2 regions of the Leisingera sp. MMG026 genome follow, and region 1 is predicted to be linked to the other one. Evidence: riboswitches for the same ligand, from Rfam matches in the RefSeq annotation. Region 1 holds a riboswitch; the other holds the start of a gene.
What was found. Region 1 has a riboswitch for thiamine pyrophosphate ahead of thiC (phosphomethylpyrimidine synthase ThiC). Riboswitches for the same ligand answer to the same signal wherever they lie in the genome.
Positions count from the first base shown of each region.

Region 2: another riboswitch for thiamine pyrophosphate. It lies ahead of thiB (thiamine ABC transporter substrate binding subunit); the one in region 1 lies ahead of thiC (phosphomethylpyrimidine synthase ThiC).

Region 1 is NZ_JAKFZM010000020.1:34,997-38,405, reverse strand. It holds gene thiC (phosphomethylpyrimidine synthase ThiC) at 1-1,336, opposite strand, end outside; TPP riboswitch at 1,470-1,598, opposite strand; gene bioB (biotin synthase BioB) at 1,813-2,790, shown strand; gene L1069_RS12720 (8-amino-7-oxononanoate synthase) at 2,790-3,409, shown strand, end outside.
Region 2 is NZ_JAKFZM010000063.1:2,134-5,542, forward strand. It holds gene aroC (chorismate synthase) at 6-1,106, opposite strand; TPP riboswitch at 1,337-1,428, shown strand; gene thiB (thiamine ABC transporter substrate binding subunit) at 1,461-2,450, shown strand; gene L1069_RS21630 (thiamine/thiamine pyrophosphate ABC transporter permease ThiP) at 2,426-3,409, shown strand, end outside.

The DNA of each region.
Region 1 (3,409 bases):
GGTCATAGCCCGGCGCAATGTCGGTGGTCAGCGGCCCAAGCGTGTAGAACGGCGCCTCGTGGCAGCACTCCAGCTGCTTGTCCATGTTCTCCTTGATCTTGTGCATGGCGACATGGCCCGGCCCTTCGATCATCACCTGACAATCCTTGGCCCAGGCGATCTTGGTCAGCTCGCCCAGGGTCTCCAGCTCGGCAAACTGCGCTTCGTCATTGGCATCAGCGATGGAGCCGGGGCGCAACCCGTCACCCAGCGAGAAGGACACATCATACTGGCGGCAGATGTCGCAGATTTCCTCGAAATGCTCGTACAGGAACGACTCCTTGTGGTGATGCAGGCACCACTTGGCCATGATCGAGCCGCCGCGCGACACAATCCCGGTCACCCGCTCAACAGTCATCGGCACCATGTGCAGCCGCACGCCTGCGTGGATGGTGAAGTAATCGACGCCTTGCTCCGCCTGTTCAATCAGGGTGTCGCGGAACACTTCCCAGGTCAGGTCTTCGGCGATGCCGTTCACCTTCTCCAGCGCCTGATACATCGGCACGGTGCCAATCGGGACAGGCGAGTTGCGGATGATCCATTCGCGGGTGTTGTGGATGTTGCGGCCCGTCGACAGATCCATCACCGTGTCAGCGCCCCAGCGGATCGACCAGACCAGTTTGTCCACTTCTTCCTCCATCGAGGAGGTGACGGCAGAGGTGCCCATATTGGCGTTGATCTTGACCAGGAAATTGCGACCGATGATCATCGGCTCGATTTCCGGGTGGTTGATGTTCGCGGGGATGATGGCGCGGCCGGCGGCGATTTCATCGCGGACAAACTCCGGCGTCACGTAATCGGGGATATTGGCGCCAAAGTCGTTGCCATCGCGGTGGCAAGGGGACAATTCGCGCAGCTGGTTTTCGCGGATGGCGATGAATTCCATCTCGGGCGTGATGATCCCGGCGCGGGCATAGGCCAGCTGGGTCACCGCCTTGCCGTCCTTGGCGCGCAGCGGCGCGGGTTTCACCGGGAATTCGGGCGTCAGCCGGTCGCCCGCGACAAAGCCGTTGTCCGCAGGTGTCACATCGCGGCCGGTGTATTCTTCGACGTCGCCGCGCGCCTCGATCCAGTCGCGGCGCAACTGCGGCAGGCCCTGGCGGATGTCGGTCAGCACGTCCGGATCGGTATAGGGGCCGGAGCTGTCATAGACCGGCAGCGGTGCCTCGCCCGCCGTGGGGTGGGTGGCGATTTCCCGCATCGGCACACGGATGTCCTTATGGACTTCGCCTGCGACATAGATCTTGCGCGACGCGGGCAGGGCGCCCGTGGTGATCTTGGGGTTGGGGACGTTCATTTTGGTGCTCCTCAAAGCCGAAAACTCAGAAAAGACACCAGATGAGTTTTGGCTGGGAAACCGGCAGGCAAAGAGGCCTGCTTTACCGGAATGCGCCTGTTTCAAACGGCTGTCCCCGCGGGGACACGGGGACAAAAGGCGCGTCCTTGCTTCCTACGCCAGTATCAACTGGGTCAGGTTCAAAGGGTCGCGCCGCCGGCCCGGGTTGCCCCGCACCTTGACGCCTCTCAGTCCCTTGAGCGGGACTCCCCTGCGTGGCTTTAGGGGTAGGGGAGGCATAGGGCTCGCGTCAACCGGAATCTTTGTAGATTATTTTTTGGCATTAAAATCAGATTGATACTGGCGCTATGGACGCAAAAGCGGGTCAAATCGCTGCAGCGCAGCTTTGATGCTTGATCGAGGGTGGTGAAATTATCTATAAAAATCCGCAACGCCATCCGCGTATGGCCAACTGGTATACGAGAACAGGAGACAGCATGCTGGACGCTGCACCCATCCGCACCGACTGGACCCGCGAAGAAGCGGAAGCGATTTACAACAAGCCTTTCATGGACTTGCTGTTTCAGGCGCACTCTGTGCACCGGCAGTATTTCGACCCCAATCAGGTGCAGAAATCCAAGCTTCTCAGCATCAAGACCGGCGGCTGCGCCGAGGATTGCGCCTATTGCTCGCAGTCGGCCCGCAACGGCGCGCAGCTCTCAGCCTCCAAGCTGATCGAAGTGCAGCGGGTGATTGCCGAAGCCAGGAAAGCCAAGGAAGGCGGCGCCACGCGCTATTGCATGGGGGCGGCCTGGCGCTCGCCCAAGGACCGCGACATGGCCGCACTTGAGGCGATGGTGCAGGGGGTCAAGGATCTTGGGATGGAGACCTGCATGACCTTGGGCATGCTGGAGGAAGATCAGGTGTTCCGTCTGCGCGATGCTGGTCTGGATTACTATAACCACAATATCGACACCTCCGAGCGGTATTACTCCGAGATCATCACCACCCGCACCTTTGCCGACCGGATCGACACCCTGAACCGGGTGCGCGAGGCGGGCATCAAGGTCTGCTCCGGCGGTATCGTCGGCATGGGCGAGCAGCAGCTGGACCGCATCGACATGATGCTGGCGCTGGCGACGCTGGAGGTGCATCCGGACTCGGTGCCCGTGAACATGCTGATCCCGATTGCCGACACGCCGCTGGCGGATGTGGAAAAGCTGGATCCGATCGAATTCGTCCGTTCGGTGGCGCTGGCCCGCATTCTGATGCCGAAATCGCATGTGCGCCTGTCTGCAGGCCGCACAGACATGTCGGACGAGATGCAGGCGATGTGCTTCTTTGCCGGCGCGAACTCGATCTTTGTGGGGGATACGCTGCTGACCGCCGACAACCCGGAAGAGGACAAGGATCAGCAGCTGTTCGACCGTCTGGGCATCACCGCAATGGCGGTGGGATGTGACGGCAGCCGCTGATGGCGGGCGCCTTCCCGAGGCATGAGACATCGTTGGAAGCGCTGCGCAATCGCGGGCGTTACCGGCAGCTGATGCCGCGGGACGGGCATGATTTTGCCTCCAACGACTATCTTGGGCTGGCGGGCAGCGATGTGCTGCGCGCCGCCGCCGCAGACGCGCTGGCGCGCGGTGTGCCAGTGGGCGCAGGCGGTTCGCGCCTGCTGCGCGGCAATGACGCAGAGCATCAGCAGTTGGAAGCTGAGGCGGCGGGGTTCTTTGGAACCGAGGCGGCGCTGTTCATGGGGGGCGGCTTCACTGCCAATCAGGCGATTTTCTCGACCCTGCCGCAGCAGGGCGACTTGGTGCTGTATGATGCGCTGATCCATGCCAGCACCCATGACGGTATGCGGCTGGGCCGGGCCGAGAACCGCAGCTTTGCTCATGGCGACGTGGAAGACGCTTCGCGGGTGCTGACGGACTGGCGCGCTGCTGGTGGCACCGGCCAGGTCTGGATCGCGGTTGAGGCGGTCTATTCCATGGATGGCGACCTGGCGCCGCTGGATGCGCTGATGGCGCTGTGTGATGCGGACGGCGCGGTGCTGGTGGTGGATGAGGCGCATTCCACAGGTGTGTTCGGTGA
Region 2 (3,409 bases), on a different contig from region 1:
TATACTCAGCCGATCCTGCCTTGATTCTCACCAATCTGGCCACGGTGCAACAGCAGGTGGTCCAGGATCACGCAGGCCATCATCGCCTCGGCCACCGGTACGGCGCGGATGCCGACGCAGGGGTCGTGGCGGCCCTTGGTGATGACCTCCACTGCCGAGCCATCCTTGCGGATCGACTGGCGCGGGGTGAGGATCGATGACGTCGGTTTCACCGCAAAACGCACAACCACATCCTGCCCGGTGGAAATGCCGCCCAGGATACCGCCGGCGTGGTTGGAGGAATACTCCGGCCCGTTCTCGCTCATGAAGATCTCATCGGCATTTTCCGAGCCCTTGAGGCGCGCGGCATTCATGCCCTCGCCGATCTCCACGCCCTTCACGGCGTTGATCGACATCATCGCGGCGGCCAGATCAGTGTCCAGTTTGCCATAGACTGGTGCGCCGATGCCTGCGGGGACATTGCGGGCGACAACTTCGACAACGGCGCCCACCGAGTCATGCGCCTTGCGCAGACCTTGCAGGTAATCTTCCCACTCCTGCACGGCGCCGGCATCGGGGATCCAGAAGTCATTCTGCTCGATCGCATCCCAGTCGAACCGGCTGCGGTCGATCTCCAGCTCACCCATTCGGGTCATATAGCCCTTGATCTCCAGCCCCGGCACCAGCGCCTTGATTGCTTCACGTGCAACACCGCCCGCTGCAACCCGCGCTGCGGTTTCGCGCGCCGAGGAACGGCCGCCGCCGCGGTAGTCGCGGTTGCCGTATTTCTGGAAATAGGTGATGTCAGCATGGCCCGGACGGAAGGTCTGTGAAATCTCGCCGTAATCCTTGGATCGCTGGTCGGTGTTTTCGATCATCAGCTGAATCGGGGTGCCGGTGGACATGCCGTCGAACACGCCGGACAGGATTTTCACCGCGTCAGGCTCATTGCGCTGGGTGGTGTTCTTGTTCTGGCCGGGGCGGCGCTTGTCGAGCCACTGCTGCAGTATCTCCGGCTCCAGCGGCACATTCGGCGGACAGCCGTCCACGGTGGCGCCAAGCGCGGGCCCGTGGCTTTCGCCCCAGGTGGTGACGCGGAAGAGGTGTCCAAAGCTGTTCATCGACATGAGGCGCGGTCTCCTTTGCGGGACGTGCTTAGCGGGCAGGGGCCTGTGCCTCAAGAGGATTCCTGTGCGGCAACGCGGGCTGGGGCGCTGCCACCGCCGCCTGCGGCGGCTCCCCCGGGATATTTTCAGCAAGAGGAACTGAGGGGGCGCTGGCTGCGGTCCAGTTTGCCAAGGGCCATAAGTCCTGGCGGGGCTTTGGCTTGTGTTCGCGGCGTCTGGAGCATAAGGTCCGCGCGACCTCGGGGTGCGCAGCAGCGCTGAGATGACACCCGTTGAACCTGAACCGGATCACACCGGCGGAGGGAAGGTACTGGACAGCCTCCACCCTTGCCCAACGCCGCAAAGGAGGATGGCTTGAAACATCTTGTTTTTGCCGCGGGACTGCTTGGCGCCTCGGCGGCTTTTGCCGAAACGCCGGAACTTACCGTGTATACCTACGACAGCTTTGTCTCCGACTGGGGCCCCGGACCGGCAGTTGAAAAGGCGTTCGAAGACGTCTGCGGCTGCGATCTGAAACTGGTCGGCGCGGGCGACGGCGCCGCGTTGCTGGCGCGGGTGAAGCTGGAGGGCGAGCGCTCGGACGCAGACGTCGTTCTGGGTCTCGACACCAATCTGACCGCGGCGGCCAAGGAAACCGGCCTGTTTGCGGATCATTCGGTCAGCGCCGAATTTGCGCTGCCGGTCGAATGGAACGACGCGACCTTTGTGCCTTATGACTGGGGCTATTTTGCCTTTGTTCATAACGCCGATGCAGCGGTACAGGCGGATTTCCCGTCGGATTTCAAGGCGCTGGCAACCAGCGACATGAAGATCCTGATTCAGGATCCGCGCTCCTCGACCCCGGGTCTGGGCTTGCTCCTGTGGGTGAAAGCCGCCTATGGCGATGAGGCGCCGGAAATCTGGAAGAGCCTCTCTGACAACGTTGTCACCGTGACCAAGGGCTGGTCCGAGGCTTACGGCATGTTCCTGGAAGGCGAGGCCGACATGGTGCTTTCCTACACCACCTCGCCCGCCTATCACCTGATTGCTGAGGAAGACGGCTCCAAGGCGGCTGCCGCCTTTGACGAGGGTCATTACATGCAGGTGGAAGTTGCAGGCAAACTGGCAAACACCGATCAGTCTGAGCTGGCCGACCAGTTTCTGGAATTCATGGTGTCCGACGCCTTTCAGTCGATCATTCCGACCACCAACTGGATGTACCCCGCTGTGACACCGGCTGCGGGTCTGCCGGAGGGTTTCGAAACGCTGATCGCGCCAGGCAAGTCCTTGCTGCTGAGCGAAACTGAAGCGGCAGAGGTGCGGGATGCAGCGCTTGGCGAATGGCTGGACGCGCTCAGCCAGTAGGCTCCGTTCCTGGAATCAGCGCGGCACTGCTTGTCGTCGCGCTGATCTTGGGAACCTTGGGTGCTGTGGCACTCAGGGCCGAGGCCGGAACCGGATTTGGTGCCAGCGACTGGGCGGCGTTGCGGTTCACGCTCACTCAGGCCAGTCTGTCGGCGCTGCTGAGCGTCGGTCTGGCGATACCCGTTGCCCGCGCATTGGCGCGGCGACGGTTTCCAGGGCGGGCATTGCTGATTGCCCTGCTTGGCGCCCCCTTCATTCTGCCGGTGATTGTTGCCATTCTGGGCCTTCTGGCGGTGTTTGGCCGGGCTGGCTGGCTGAGCAGCTTTTTCGGCCTGTTCGGGCTGGAGCCGGTGCAAATTTATGGCCTGCACGGCGTGGTCCTGGCACATGTCTTCTTCAACCTGCCGCTGGCGACTCGGCTGATCCTGCAGGGCTGGCAGGAAATCCCGGCTGAACGCTTCCGATTGGCCGCGCAGTTGGATGCCGGTCCGCGGGCGATGTGGAGGCTGCTAGAGGGGCCGATGCTCCGGCGGGTGGCGCCGGGTGCTTTGGCTGTCGTCTTTGCCATCTGCCTTTCCAGTTTTGCGGTTGCGCTGACCCTTGGCGGCGGCCCCAGGGCGACCACGATCGAGCTGGCCATCTATCAGGCGTTCCGTTTTGATTTCGACCTGGGCCGGGCTGCGCTTTTGTCGGGGTTGCAGTTATTGCTGACCGGCGCAGCTGCGCTTGCCGCGCTGCGGGTGTCGGCGGGCGAAGGGTTCGGTGCCGGCCTTGACCGCGCGGTGCGGCGCTGGGACGGGCAGGGGGCCTTGGCGCGCTGTCTTGACACCGTTTGGATTACCCTTTCAGCTGGTTTCTTACTGTTGCCGCTGGCAGCGATCGTGCTGGCCGGACTGCCCGGGCTTGCTGACTTGAAGGGCACGGTATGGCAGGCCGCGGGGAACTCCATTCTGGTGGCT